Regions from separate parts of the Pseudomonas sp. B21-054 genome, predicted to be linked through region 2. Evidence: predicted binding sites of a transcription regulator. Region 2 holds the regulator's gene; the other holds the start of a gene.
The links. The regulator FliA, encoded in region 2, starts transcription of late flagellar genes. The targets are predictions, from matches to a motif close to CTAAAGTTTNNNNNNNNNNNGCCGNTAA.
Positions count from the first base shown of each region.

Region 1: a site for FliA is predicted at 2,164-2,191, ahead of flgM (flagellar biosynthesis anti-sigma factor FlgM). Genes of this name have one in related genera too.

Region 1 is NZ_CP087204.1:5,248,847-5,256,443, forward strand. It holds gene cheR (protein-glutamate O-methyltransferase CheR) at 1-231, opposite strand, end outside; gene LOY70_RS22730 (chemotaxis protein CheV) at 285-1,211, opposite strand; gene flgA (flagellar basal body P-ring formation chaperone FlgA) at 1,290-2,054, shown strand; gene flgM (flagellar biosynthesis anti-sigma factor FlgM) at 2,228-2,542, shown strand; gene LOY70_RS22745 (flagella synthesis protein FlgN) at 2,590-3,057, shown strand; gene LOY70_RS22750 (flagellar brake protein) at 3,150-3,896, shown strand; gene LOY70_RS22755 (MFS transporter) at 3,962-5,347, opposite strand; gene LOY70_RS22760 (glutamine synthetase family protein) at 5,417-6,658, opposite strand; gene LOY70_RS22765 (sensor histidine kinase) at 7,002-7,597, opposite strand, start outside.
Region 2 is NZ_CP087204.1:1,867,266-1,874,862, reverse strand. It holds gene LOY70_RS08320 (protein-glutamate methylesterase/protein-glutamine glutaminase) at 1-1,070, opposite strand, end outside; gene LOY70_RS08315 (chemotaxis protein CheA) at 1,119-3,395, opposite strand; gene LOY70_RS08310 (protein phosphatase CheZ) at 3,426-4,211, opposite strand; gene LOY70_RS08305 (chemotaxis response regulator CheY) at 4,230-4,601, opposite strand; gene fliA (RNA polymerase sigma factor FliA) at 4,768-5,511, opposite strand; gene fleN (flagellar synthesis regulator FleN) at 5,508-6,338, opposite strand; gene flhF (flagellar biosynthesis protein FlhF) at 6,455-7,597, opposite strand, start outside.

The DNA.
Region 1 (7,597 bases), 3.4 Mb from region 2:
CCACAAGGTTTCGTTAGTGGTCATGGCGTCCACCACCATCTCGCGCAAACCGCTGCGCGGCTGGGTCTGGATACGCTGCACCAGTTCACCCAACGATTTAAGGCCCTGTTGCTCCATCAACTTGTTGAGACGGCTCGACACCAGGTATTGCTTGTTCTCACCAAGCAAAATGCCACAGGCTTTTTCCAGGAAGACCCGGAACTGTTCGAAATCCAAATTACCCGTAGACAAAATACCGCCTCTTTCATTGTGTTGGCTTGCCGGGCGCACAGCGCGCCCAACCTTTATTCTGCTGCCTTGATCCGATCGACTACCCGGGAAGCCAGGTCATCGGGCCGGAACTTGGCCAGGAAATCGTCGGCACCGACTTTCTTGACCATCGCCTGGTTGAACACCCCGGACAACGAGGTATGCAAGATGATATGCAACTTTTGCATACGCGGGTCGTTGCGGATTTCCGAAGTCAGGGTGTACCCGTCCATCTCCGGCATCTCGATGTCGGAGATCATCATCAGGAACTCCTCTTCCGGCTTCTTGCCTTCATCGACCAACGCACGCAGGTAATCCAATGCCTGCCGTCCATCGTTCAGTGCTACCACTTCAACGCCGATCGTTTGTAGACACCGGGTGACCTGCTTACGTGCCACCGAAGAATCATCGACGGTCAGTACCCGCAGCGAAATCGCCTTGTGCTGGGTTTCGGCATCCACCACACCCAAGGAAATAGTCTCCGTGGTCGGCGCCACCTCGGCGAGGATTTTTTCCACGTCGATGATTTCCACCAACTGGTTATCAACCCGAGTCACCGCCGTCAGGTAGTGATCGCGGCCGGTGCCCTTGGGCGGTGGATGAATCTCTTCCCAGTTCATGTTGACGATGCGTTCCACCGAGCGAACCAGGAAACCCTGGGTCTTGGTGTTGTACTCGGTGATGATCACGAACGGATTGCTCTGGTCCAGCAGCCGGCCGGAACCGGTCGCCATGGCCAGGTCGAGAATCGGGATGGTCGCGCCCCGGATATTCGCTACACCGCACACGACGGGATTGGACTTGGGCATTAGGGTCAGCTTAGGACATTGCAGCACCTCGCGGACCTTGAATACGTTAATTCCATACAATTGCTGCCCATCGAGACGGAACAGCAACAGCTCCAGGCGATTCTGACCAACCAGCTGTGTACGCTGGTTTACCGAGTCCATTACTCCCGCCATGCCCTGACTCCTACCTAACGCTAATGTGTCCGACGCGCATTCATCACTAAACGGCACGGGGCTTGCTATTCAACCGGCATGAACGCACAAACGACATTTTCTCGACGCCTGATCACTCGCTGCCGCCATTGGCTCGGTGCACTGTTGGCTGCCTGCCTGTTCGCTTCGGGCGGTCCTGCCCATGCTGATGTTCCGGTTACCTTGCCTGATCTCCTTATCGGCGTCACTCAGGGCTTTCTTGAATTCACCGTAGAAGACTATCTGGCCACCAGTCAAACCGAAGGTCGCTACGAAATCGAAGTCAATCAACTCGATCCGCGCCTACGCATGCCAATGTGCGACAAGGAATTGACTGCATCACTGGAGAGCCCGGCCAGGCCCCTGGGCCGGGTCACAGTGAAGGTTCGTTGCGACAGCGCCGCGCCCTGGACGGTGTTCGTACCCGCTCAAGTGCGCCTGTTCCGCGAAATTGTCACCACCACCCGTCCGCTCAAGCGGGCCGGAATTGTCGAGCCTCAAGACGTGATGCTGCGTGAACGGGACATCAGCCAGATCACCCAGGGTTTCCTGACCTCCGTCGATCAGGCGATCGGTCAGAAACTTGTCCGACCAATGGTCGCCGATCAGGTCATTACCCTGGTGCACCTGGAACAGGCCGAAGTGATCCGCAAAGGCGATCAGGTGGTCATCACCGCCCGCAGCGGGACCCTGGCCGTGCGGATGCCGGGCGAAGCCCTGTCCAAAGGCGGCATGCGTGAACAGATTCGGGTAAAAAACCTCAATTCCCAACGGGTTATCAAGGCGCAGGTAATAGCACCTGGCCAAGTGGAAGTGGCTATGTAGCGATCGGGTAGAAATGGGTAGAGAGCTGGCGCTTGACCCGGGTGTTCCCTAGACTGTGCCTTACGCAAAGGCAAGCGCAGACGTGCGCACGTTCATTGAATAAATGAGCCTAAAGTTTTTTTGGGAATGGCCGAAAACATGGCAAGCGTCCAAATACCCAGAGGTTTTTTACCATGGTCATCGATTTCAATCGTTTAAACAGCTCTTCACCGTTGACAGGCACTACGCGCACCAAGGCCAGCCAGGAAACTACCGAAGCCGGCAAGTCCGTACCGGCCGAACAGGCCAGCACTGTCAGCAACGGGGAGTCGGTACACCTCAGCAATGAGGCTCAGCAGTTGCAGAAGGTCACTGACAAGCTGCGCGATCAACCTGTCGTCGACAACGCCCGCGTGGCCGAGTTGAAAGCAGCAATCGCCGATGGCAGCTATAAAGTCGACAGCAACCGCGTAGCCAGCAAACTGCTCAACTTCGAAGCCCAGCGCTAGGCCGCCGCCAGCGCCAGGCTTTTGGACGCTAAGACCCAAGGCCAGCCATGCACGACACTAATTTACTGCAACTGATTACCGACGACTTTGCTCCAGCACAACAATTGCTGGAGTTATTGCAGGCCGAGTCACTGGCGCTGCACGGTCGCGACATGCCGCTGCTGGAAACCATTCTGGCGCAGAAACAGGCATTGATCATTTTGCTCGATCAGCATGGCCGCAAGCGCAGCGAGATCCTCGCCAGCCTCAACTTGCCTACCAATAATAGCGGCCTTGAACAACTGGCCAGCCAATCATCGATTGGCGATCAGCTGTTGTCCCAGAGCCAAGTGCTCAATGACCTACTGGCCCAGTGCCAGGCCGCCAACGCGCGCAATGGCCAATCGATCCAGACCCAGCAGGCCGCGACCGCCAACCAGTTGCGCATCCTCAATGGCGGCGAAATCCCGACGCTTTATGACGCCAGCGGCTCGACCGCCCGGATGGTCAAGCATCGCCCGCTCAGCCAGGCATGAAACCCACTATGCTTGCGCTCTATCAACGCGCGCCACATGCTGGCAAAATGCTGGCTATTTGTAGTCGTATTTTGCCTGGAGATTGACCCACCGTGTTCAATGACTCAAACGCGGATGATGCTCCGCAGCCACCCATGGTCCTCACCACGCCCCTGGAAATCGCCGGCAACCTGCGGATGCTGCAAGATAGCCACGACCCGCTGATCATTACCTTCCACGAACGCACCCAGCGCTTCCAGAGCTATTTGGTGGACGTCGATCGTGAGAGCAACGCCATCGCCCTGGACGAAATGATCCCACGGGACGGTGAACGCTTCCTGTTGGCGGGCGAGCCGTTTCGTGTCGAGGGTTTTCATGACGGTGTACGCATTGCATGGGAAGGCAATGGTCCGCTGACCATCAATGAATCCAAAGACGGTCGCAGCTATCGCGGCGCCATGCCCGACGAAGTGGTTTACCACCAACGCCGCAACGCCTTCCGCGCCGCCCTGAAACTGGCGCAACTGGTGGACGTCGAACTGGCTGGCGACAAGCTCAAGTCACCGGTAAACGGCAAGCTGCTGGATATTTCCGCCACCGGTTGCAAGCTGCGCTTTGAAGGCGACATTACTGCGCGCCTGCAACTGGGCCAGGTCTACGAGCGCTTCATCGCGGGCTTGCCCTTTGGCAACATGACCGCGCCGGTAGAACTGCGTTACCTGCACTTCGAAGAAAGGATCAACACCACCTTCGCCGGTGTGCGCTTCCACAATATCAGTGGCCTGGTGCAGCGCCAGGTTGAGCGCTTCGTCTATCAGTTGCAGCGCGAAGCCCGGCGTTTCGATAAAGACGACCTCTGATCTTCTTCACACCATGAAAAAACGGGCAGTCCCTTGCGGTGACTGCCCGTTTTTTTATGCCCGCTTCAAGGCCTGGCCTGGGTAAAACTGGGCGCCTGCGGCTCATCGGTTGCAGCTGCAGCTGCAGCTTCGGTATCGGTTTCACTGGCCGGCTCCGCAACCGGCGCAGGCTCGACGTCCGGCGTGGCCGGTGCCTGCATCTGTTCCTGCACCACCTGCTCATCCACCCGCGGATCGAGGCACGCCACCAGCGGCGAACTCGACATGCTGTCCGGCATCGCCACGTGATGCAGCGGTGCGTCATCGACCTGATGCAGATTGGTCACCGCTTTCGGCCGGATCCGCCACACCAGCACCAACGCGAAGAAGGCGAAAAAGCCGTACAGCATCTGACTGCCGAACATCTTCATCAGCACCCCGGCCACCAGCGGCCCGATACTGGCGCCCACGCCGTAGGTCACCAGCAGCATCGCCGTCAGTGACACCCGGCGATCACCCTCGACGTGGTCGTTGGAAAATGCCACCGCCAGCGGGTAAAGACAGAACTGCACCAGCGAGCAGAAAAAACCCGCGACGAACAGGACTTCCAGTGGCACCTTCGACAGGATCGCCAACGGCAGCGCACAGACCGCCAGACACAATGCAAAGCAGCGGATCAGCATCGCCCGGTCATAACGGTCGGACAGCCAGCCCAGCGGCCACTGCACCAGCAACCCTGCGAAGATGCAGCTACCCATGAACAGACCGACCTGCTCGGTCGACAGGCCCTGCTGAGAGGCGTACAGCGGTGCCAAGCCATAGAACGAGCCAACGATCAGCCCGGAGCCCAGCACCGTACTCAACGACTGCGGCACACGCTTGATAAAGAAGCGCGGCTCCATCGGCGCCGGATGCAGCGCCGACGGGTGAATCCGCCGGGTCAACGCCACTGGCACCAGGCACAGGGCAAAACACAGCGCCACCAGCATCAGCAGCTCCAGGCCAAGGGCCGGGTGCATGACCAGAATCAGTTGCCCCAGCACCAGCCCCAGGTACGAAGCGATCATGTAGCCGCTGAACACCGTCCCGCGCTGCTTGGCATCGGCCTGCTCGTTGAGCCAGCTCTCGATGACCATGTACTGGCACATCATGCCCAGGCCGACAATCATCCGCAGCACGATCCACGCCGGCAGCCAGTTCACCAGGCCATGACCCAGCACCGCCGCACCGACGATCCCGGCGCAGGCCGAATAGGCGCGGATATGCCCGACCCGGGCAATCAGCCGATGGCCGATCTTGCCGCCCAGCACCAGGCCGAAATAGTTGGCGGCCATCAGCGCACCGACCCACAGGCTGTCCACGTGGTCGGCGGCCAGACGCAAGGCGAGGTAAGTACTCAAGAGGCCGGAGCCGATCAACATCATCAGCGAGGCGAAATAAAGCGCTCGAAAAGGTTTCCAGATTTGGCGCATCGGCGTTCCGAGCGGCTCCTTGAGGTAAGTAAGGGCTATCGTTGACGATAGCCCTAATGCAACGGTTCGTTATGCCTGGGCCGCTAGAACACGCCGTTCCCAGGGCGTGATTTCATCAAAGAAGCTGGTCAGTTCCAGGGTCTTCGAGGCGATGTAGCCTTCGATGAACTCCGTCCCGAACAGTTCCTTCGCCAAATGACTACGCTTCAGACGCTCCAGGGCAGCATGCAAGGTACATGGCAGCGACAGATTGTCCGGCACTTCGAATTCGCCCTGGATCGCGGCGCTCGGTTCCAGCCGGTGTTCAATGCCATAAAGGCCGGCTGCCAGGCTGGCGGCAATCGCCAGGTAAGGGTTGGCATCGGCCCCCGGCAAACGGTTCTCGACCCGACGAGCCACCGGCGAACTGGCGGGAATGCGCAAGCCGGCCGAGCGATTGTCATGGGACCAACAGGCATTGTTCGGTGACGCAAACGGATGACACAGGCGCTGGTAGGAGTTCACGTTCGGCGCAAACAGCGCCGTAAAATCCGCCATGCCAGCCTGTTGCCCGCCGATGAAGTGCCTAAAGGCCGCAGTCGGTTCGCCCGCCGCATCGCTGAACACGTTGCGACCGCTGTCCAGCTCGACGACGCTTTGGTGGATATGCATCGAACTGCCCGGCGTATGGGCCAAGGGCTTGGCCATGCAGACCACGGTCAGGCCATGCTTGAGCGCCACTTCCTTGAGCAGGTGCTTGAACAGAAATGTCTGGTCAGCCAACAACAAGGGGTCGCCGTGAAGCAGATTGATCTCGAACTGGCTAACGCCCATTTCATGCATGAACGTGTCACGAGGCAAGCCCAGCGCCGCCATGCATGCATAGACCTCACTGAAAAACGGGCGCAGGCCATTGTTGGAGCTGATGCTGAACGCCGAATGGCCGTCTTCGCGCCGTCCATCCAGGCCCACCGGCGGCTGGAATGGCTGGGTCGGGTCCGGGTTGGGCGCGAACACGAAGAACTCCAGTTCGGTGGCCACCACCGGCGCCAGGCCAAGGGCGGCATAGCGAGCGATAACGGTCTTGAGCTGGCCGCGCGTGGAAAGCCGGGAGCTTTCACCGGTCAGCTCATCAGCATCGCAGATCGCCAGGGCACGCGGTTGTTGGCTCCAGGGCAGGCGGTGGATCTGGTTCGGGTCGGCCATCAGTGCCAGGTCACCGTCGTCGCTGCCGTAGAAACGTGAGGGCGGATATCCCCCCATGATGCATTGCAGCAACACCCCTCGCGCCATCTGCAACCGCCGACCTTCGAGGAAACCCTCGGCCGTCATCACCTTACCGCGCGGCACACCATTCAAATCCGGCGTAACGCATTCAATCTCATCAATGCCCGTCAGTCGCTGCGCGAGTGAACGCTGGCCATCGGTCGTCATGACGCAATCCTTGTTATGTGCGAGCCGCGAACGGCAACCCGTACAAAATAGGCTTCGGCTGTTCGGAATATCAAGCACCCGGAGGCAATTAAAACCTTATGCGGTACGACTGTGGAAGCGAGCTTGCTCGCGATAGCGGTATATCAGTCAACTCAATATTGGCTGAGCTGACGCTAATCGCGAGCAAGCTCGCTCCCACAGCGGGGGTTGTGTTGATAGGGATACTCAATGGAGGGCATGTTCAGGGCAGGTAAAGCCGGAACACGCCCCCGCCCAGCACTCCACCATTGGCGATCTCGGTACGCCCGCATAAACCGCCGCGCTGATGCAGCCCGGCGATCCGCGCCGCGAAGTACAAGCCCAGCCCGGTGCTACCGCTGCTGTGATTGATGCCCTGCACATATTCGGCCTGACGCTCGATCATCTCGGGCGGGTACCCTTCGCCGTCATCATTGATGGTCAGCACCAGTTGCCCGGCCTCATCGCTCACACTGATCAGCAACGTTTGGCGCGCATGGCGAATCGCATTGTTGATGCTGTTGTCGAGCACCGAGGCAATCAGCTCACGATCGAAAAAGCCCAAGGGACTGAGCGGGTCGACTTCGTAGGTGGCCATGATCCCGCGACTGCGAAACACCTCCTGATGGCCGGCCAGTTGCGCCTCGATGAAGTCATCCAGCTCATGGTAGGCCGGATGCAACGGCAGCTGGTTGACCCCCAGTTTGTACAGCCCCAGCAATTGCACCAGCAAGCCGTTGAGGTGGGCGAACTCGAACTCCATGACGCCCTGCTCCGAGCTCTGCCGCTCGGGATCGGGCAAACGCTCGAGCCATTGCG
Region 2 (7,597 bases):
GCGAGGTCCGCTTTCACGATGGCCATCGGCATGCCGTAGATCACGCAGCTGGCTTCGTCCTGAGCCCAGATTGCACTGCCGCCCTGCTTGAGCAGCCGCGCGCCTTCGCGACCGTCAGCGCCCATGCCGGTGAGCACCACCGCCAGAACTTTGTCACCATAGGACTTGGCTGCGGAGCCGAAGGTAATGTCCACGCAAGGCTTGTAGTTCAAACGCTCGTCGCCCGGCAGGATTTTCACCGCGCCGCGACCATCGATCATCATTTGCTTGCCGCCCGGCGCCAGCAAGGCCAAGCCCGGACGCAGGATGTCGCCATCCTCGGCTTCCTTGACGCTGATGTTGCACAGCTTGTCCAGACGCTCGGCGAAGGCCTTGGTGAAGGCGGCGGGCATGTGCTGGATCAACACGATGGGAGCCGGGAAGTTGGCCGGCAACTGTGTGAGGACCCGTTGCAGCGCCACCGGGCCACCGGTAGACGTACCAATGGCGACCAGCTTGTAGGCTTTGCGCTTGGGAGCCGGCGAAGATGTGCTGGTGGACACTGGACGAGCGGGTGCCGGGGCCGGAGCACTGCGCACCGGGGCCGGATTGAAACCGCCCGACGCAGCCGGGGCTGGCGCAGGGCTGGGCGCAGGAGCCGGCGCAGGCGCGCTGTAGGCACCGACACGCCGGTTGCTGCGGGAAATGCTGTGGACCTTCTCGCACAGCAACTGCCGAACCTTGTCGGGGTTGCGCGAAATGTCCTCGAAATTCTTCGGCAGGAAATCCACCGCCCCGGCGTCCAGCGCATCGAGGGTCACCCGGGCGCCTTCATGGGTCAGGGACGAGAACATCAATACGGGGGTCGGACAGCGCTGCATGATATGCCGCACGGCCGTGATGCCATCCATCATCGGCATCTCGTAGTCCATGGTGATCACATCTGGCTTGAGCGCCAGCGCCTGATCGATTGCCTCTTTGCCGTTGGTCGCCGTACCGACGACTTGAATACTCGTGTCCGCCGAAAGAATTTCCGAGACGCGGCGGCGAAAAAACCCCGAATCGTCCACCACCAGGACTTTAACTACCATAAACACTCCGTTAGACGAGGCGCGGCCCTGGGCCACGCCCCTCCAGAATCAAATACGCCGAGCGGCGTAACGCTTGAGCATGCTTGGCACATCGAGAATCAACGCGATGCGGCCGTCGCCGGTGATGGTGGCGCCGGACATGCCCGGGGTGCCCTGGAGCATCTTGCCCAACGGCTTGATGACCACTTCTTCCTGGCCCACCAACTGGTCGACGACGAAGCCGATCCGCTGGGTGCCCACCGAAAGGATCACCACGTGGCCTTCGCCCTGCTCCACATGAGCCGCGGAGCTGACCAGCCAGCGCTTGAGGTAGAACAGCGGCAGTGCCTTGTCCCGTACGATCACCACTTCCTGGCCGTCCACCACGTTGGTGCGCGACAGGTCGAGGTGGAAGATCTCGTTGACGTTGACCAGTGGGAAAGCGAACGCCTGGTTGCCCAGCATCACCATCAGGGTCGGCATGATCGCCAGGGTCAGCGGGACCTTGATGACGATCTTCGAGCCCTGGCCCTTGGTCGAGTAAATGTTGATCGAACCGTTGAGTTGGGAAATCTTGGTTTTCACCACGTCCATGCCCACGCCACGGCCCGACACGTCGGAAATCTCGGTCTTGGTCGAGAAGCCCGGCGCGAAGATCAGGTTGTAGCACTCGGTGTCGCTCAGGCGGTCGGCGGCATCCTTGTCCATCACACCGCGTTTCACCGCGATGGAACGCAGTACGTTCGGGTCCATGCCTTTGCCGTCGTCGGAGATCGACAGCAGGATGTGGTCGCCTTCCTGCTCGGCGGCCAGTATCACCTTGCCGCTACGCACCTTGCCCGACGCTTCGCGTTCTTCCGGCGACTCGATGCCGTGGTCGACCGCGTTGCGCACCAAGTGGACCAGCGGGTCGGCCAGGGCCTCGACAAGGTTCTTGTCCAGGTCGGTTTCTTCGCCCACCAGTTCCAGGTTGATTTCTTTCTTGAGCTGGCGAGCCAGGTCACGAACCAGGCGCGGGAAGCGCCCGAAGACTTTCTTGATCGGCTGCATCCGGGTCTTCATGACCGCCGTCTGCAGATCGGCCGTGACCACGTCGAGGTTCGACACAGCCTTGGACATCGCTTCGTCCTGGCTGTTGAGGCCCAGGCGCACCAGACGGTTACGCACCAGCACCAGTTCGCCGACCATGTTCATGATCTCGTCCAGGCGCGCAGTGTCGACCCGAACGGTGGTCTCGGCTTCGCTGGCGGGTTTTTCCGCGGGTGGAGCCGCCGGAGCCCGGGCGGCTGCAGGGGCAGCGGCCGGAGCAGGCTTGGACGTTTCGGTCTTGGGTGTCTCGGCCTTGGGCTCAGGAGCCTTGGCAGCGGGTTTGGGCGCAGCAGCCTTGGCCGTCGGCGCGGCAGCCGCGCCAGCAGGCGCTGCGGCAGCCGTACCGACTTCAGTGAACTTGCCTTTGCCATGCAGTTCGTCGAGCAGCGATTCGAATTCGTGGTCGCTGATCAGGTCACTGCCAGCCGCGGCGGCGGTAGGCTTGGCCGGTTTCGGCGCGGAAGCAATCGCCGAATCCAGCGCGTCAACGGCAAACGTGCCCTTGCCGTGCAACTGATCGAGCAAGGCTTCGAATTCGTCGTCGGTGATGTCGGAGTTGTCGCCCGCCGCTTTCGGGGCGGCCGGGGCCGCCGCTGGGACGGCTGCATCGGGAGCGAACTGGCCTTTGCCATGGAGCTGGTCGAGCAACGACTCGAACTCGTCGTCGGTGATTTCATCACTGGCGGCAGCAGTCACATTGGCGGGCGCAGCAGGGGCTACCGACGCTGTCGGGGCCTCGGCCTGGGCCTTGACGGCGTTCAGCGAGTCCAGCAACTGTTCAAATTCGTTATCGGTGATGTCGCCCGATTCCTCGGCGACCGGTTCTTCAACGGCGGCCTCGACAGCCGGAGCGGGTTCGTCCGCCGATTGCGGCTCCGCCAGGCGTGCCAGCGCAGCGAGCAACTCAGGCGTGGCCGCGGTGATCGGCGAGCGCTCACGCACTTCGCTGAACATGCTATTGACCGCATCCAGCGCTTCAAGCACCACGTCCATCAGTTCCGAATCAACGCGGCGTTCACCCTTGCGCAGGATGTCAAACACGTTCTCGGCAATGTGGCAGCACTCCACCAGCTCATTGAGCTGGAGGAAGCCGGCGCCTCCTTTTACAGTGTGGAAACCGCGAAAAATTGCATTGAGCAAGTCCGCATCATCCGGTCGGCTTTCCAGCTCGACCAGTTGTTCAGACAGTTGCTCTAGAATCTCGCCGGCCTCAACCAGGAAATCCTGAAGGATCTCTTCATCGGCGCCGAAGCTCATTAATGGCTGCTCCTAAAACAGGGCTAAAACTCAGAATCCAAGGCTGGACAGCAAATCGTCCACATCGTCCTGACCGGACATAACGTCTTCTCTTTTATCGGCATGAATCTGCGGACCTTCACCCTGAGAGAGATGTTTTTGTGGATCTTTTTCAGCAAGGATCGCTTCACGGTCGTGTTCGATGCCTGCAAAGCGGTCGACCTGGCTGGCCATCAACACCAGTTTGAGCAGATTACTTTCGACTTCGGTGACCAATTGGGTCACGCGCTTGATCACCTGACCGGTCAGGTCTTGATAGTCCTGAGCCAGCAGAATGTCGTTGAGATTGCTTGCCACCGCGCGGCTATCGGCGCTGCTACGCGTCAGGAAACCGTCGACCCGCCGGGCCAGGTCCCGAAACTCCTCAGCGCCGACTTCGCGCCGCATGAACCGACCCCAGTCGGTGCTCAAGGCCTGGGCTTCCTCGCTCAGGCCATTGACCAGCGGCGTTGCGCTTTCCACCAGGTCCATGGTGCGGTTCGCTGCGGCCTCGGTCAGCTTGACCACATAACCCAGACGCTCGGTGGCGTCGGTGATCTGCGAGACTTCCTCGGCCTGGGGCATGTTCGGGTCGATCTGGAAATTGACAATGGCGCTGTGCAATTCACGCGTGAGCTTGCCCACTTCCTGATACAGACCCCGGTCACGGGTCTGGTTGAGCTCATGGATCATTTGAACCGCATCGCCAAAACGACCTTTTTCAAGGCTGTCGACCAGTTCGCGGGCATGTTTTTTCAGGGTCGATTCAAAATCGCCCATTGAAGATTCGTTATCCATAGCTCCCCCGTGGCGCGGTTAACCGATGCGTTCGAAGATTTTCTCGATCTTCTCTTTCAACGCCTGGGCCGTGAAGGGTTTGACCACATAGCCGTTTACACCGGCCTGAGCCGCTTCGATGATCTGCTCGCGCTTGGCTTCGGCAGTCACCATCAGCACGGGAAGGTGCTTGAGTTTTTCGTCGGCGCGCACATGGCGCAGCAAGTCGATACCGGTCATGCCGGGCATGTTCCAGTCAGTCACCAGAAAGTCGATGCTCCCGCTGTTGAGGACCGGAATGGCAGTGGTGCCATCGTCGGCCTCGACCGTGTTGGTGAACCCAAGGTCACGCAACAGGTTTTTTATGATCCGCCGCATCGTTGAGAAGTCATCAACGATGAGGATTTTCATGTTCTTGTCCAATTCGACCTCCAAGCAGTCTTAAACGCGTCCAGCACCTGAACGCGCCATTTCAATCAATCCGGCACAACACTCGACAACGGTCTGGAGCCCCGCGAATGGAGACTGGCGCAGTGCTTGCCAGACCAACCTCGTTCGCAGTGTCCCCACACTGCAGTCAGCGCGCTCGCCACTCCCCCAAACGCCCCCGCAAACGGGCCGCGCACTGGCTGTGTAACTGGCTGACCCGCGATTCGCTGACCCCCAGGACCTCACCGATTTCCTTGAGATTCAGCTCTTCGTCGTAGTACAACGCCAAGACCAGTCGCTCACGCTCCGGCAAATTGGCAATCGCATCCGCCAGCGCGCTCTGGAAACGCTCATCTTCCAGGTCACGCGACGGCTCCATGTGAGCACTCGCATTGTCCTCGTGCAGCCCTTCGTGTTCGCCGTCCTGCAACAGGTCGTCGAAACTGAACAGGCGGCTGCCCAAGGTATCGTTCAAAATCCCGTAATAATCATCGAGACTCAACTGGAGTTCGGCCGCAACCTCGTGATCTTTAGCGTCACGCCCGGTTTTAGCTTCAATAGCGCGAATCGCGTCACTGACCATACGGGTATTACGGTGCACCGAACGCGGTGCCCAATCGCCCTTGCGGACTTCATCGAGCATCGCCCCACGGATGCGAATACCGGCATACGTCTCGAAACTGGCGCCCTTGCTCGCATCGTATTTATTCGATACTTCGAGCAGGCCGATCATGCCCGCCTGGATCAAGTCCTCGACCTGGACACTGGCCGGCAACCGCGCCAACAAGTGATAGGCGATACGCTTGACCAGTGGCGCATAACGCTCAATCAGTTCGTATTGGGCGTCCCGTGCCGATTTTTTGTAGAGATGGTTGTAACCGCTGGCAGTCATAGCACGGGCCCTGCTGTTTGTTGCACAAGACGCTCGACGAAAAATTCCAGATGCCCGCGAGGGTTGGCCGGCAGTGGCCAGGTGTCGACCTTCTGGGCGATCGCCTTGAACGCCAGCGCGCATTTGGAACGGGGAAAAGCTTCATAAACGGCACGTTGCTTCTGGACGGCCTTGCGTACGCTTTCGTCGTACGGCACGGCGCCGACGTATTGTAGGGCGACGTCCAGGAAGCGATCGGTGACCTTGGTCAACTTGGCGAACAGGTTGCGCCCTTCCTGCGGGCTCTGGGCCATGTTGGCCAGGACGCGGAAGCGGTTCATGCCGTAGTCACGGTTCAATAACTTGATCAGGGCGTAGGCGTCGGTGATGGACGTCGGTTCGTCGCAGACCACCAGCAGTACTTCCTGGGCGGCGCGGACGAAACTGACGACCGAGTCACCGATACCGGCTGCGGTGTCGATCACCAGCACATCGAGGTTGTCACCGATGTCGCTGAAGGCCTGGATCAGGCCCGCGTGCTGGGCCGGGGTCAGATGAACCATGCTCTGGGTGCCAGAGGCCGCCGGCACGATGCGAATACCGCCTGGCCCCTGCAGCAGCACGTCGCGCAGTTCGCAGCGACCTTCGATGACGTCCGCCAGCGTGCGCTTGGGGGTGAGCCCCAGCAGCACATCGACGTTCGCCAGGCCCAGGTCGGCGTCCAGCAGCATGACCCGTCGGCCAAGCTCTGCCAGAGCCAGGGACAAGTTCACTGACACGTTAGTCTTCCCGACGCCACCTTTGCCGCCGGTCACCGCGATCACCTGTACGGGATGCATGCTGCCCATGTTCGTTCTTTACCTTGTCTTACTTAGACGGAGGCCACATTACTGGCTGCGCGTTCCCATTCGGAACAATGCATGGCAGACCATCGATGTAGGTACAAAAAATATTCATGATTACCTCAGCCGACCTGTTTGGTCGGGCTGTGGTAGATGTCAGCGAACATGTCAGCCATGGCTTCCTCGCTGGGTTCTTCCTGCATTTGCACACTCACGGCACGACTGACCAGTTGATGACGGCGCGGCAGATGCAAATCATCCGGGATCCGCGGTCCGTCGGTCAGATAGGCCACCGGTAGTTCATGACCGATCGCCAGGCTCAACACCTCGCCCAGGCTTGCCGTTTCGTCCAGCTTAGTCAGGATGCAGCCGGCTAGCCCGCAGCGTTTGTAGCTGTGGTACGCGGCGGTTAGAACCTGCTTTTGGCTGGTGGTTGCCAACACGAGATAATTTTTTGACCGAATGCCGCGCCCGGCCAGGCTTTCGAGCTGCATGCGCAGGGCCGGATCGCTGGCTTGCAGGCCGGCGGTATCGATCAGCACGACGCGTTTGCGCAGCAGTGGTTCCAGTGCCTGGGCCAGGGACTGGCCCGGATCCACATGGGTCACCGACACATTGAGGATCCGGCCCAAGGTCTTGAGTTGTTCCTGAGCGCCGATGCGGAAACTGTCCATGCTCACCAGGGCAATGCTCTGGGCACCGTACTTGAGTACATAACGGGCGGCGAGCTTGGCCAGGGTGGTGGTCTTGCCCATGCCGGCAGGGCCGACCATCGCAATCACTCCACCCTCTTCCAGCGGTTCGACTTCCGGTGTAGCAATCATCCGCGCCAGGTGCGCCAGCAACATGCGCCAGGCCTGGCGAGGTTCTTCGATACCGTTGATCAGCGCCAGCAGGTCCCGGGACAACGGGCCGGACAGGCCAATGCGTTGCAGGCGACGCCACAGGTTGGCCTGGGCTGGACGGCTGCCTTGCAGCTGGTTCCAGGCCAGGGAGCCAAGCTGGACTTCCATCAGTTCACGCAGGCTGTTGAGTTCAAAGCGCATCGAGTCCAAGGCACGCGGGTCGATACCCGCGCCTGGCGCGGCCGGAGCCGGTGCCGGACGACGTGGCTCGACCTGGGCCTGCTCGATCAGCGGCTCGGCGGCGGTCAACGGCAGGCCGGCCGTCAGCGGCTGACCGGCGAACAATTGACGATTGGTGCCCGCGCTGGCCTGGCCTTCGCTGCTGCGCAGGCTCAATTCGGCCTGGGCGCTGGCGATACG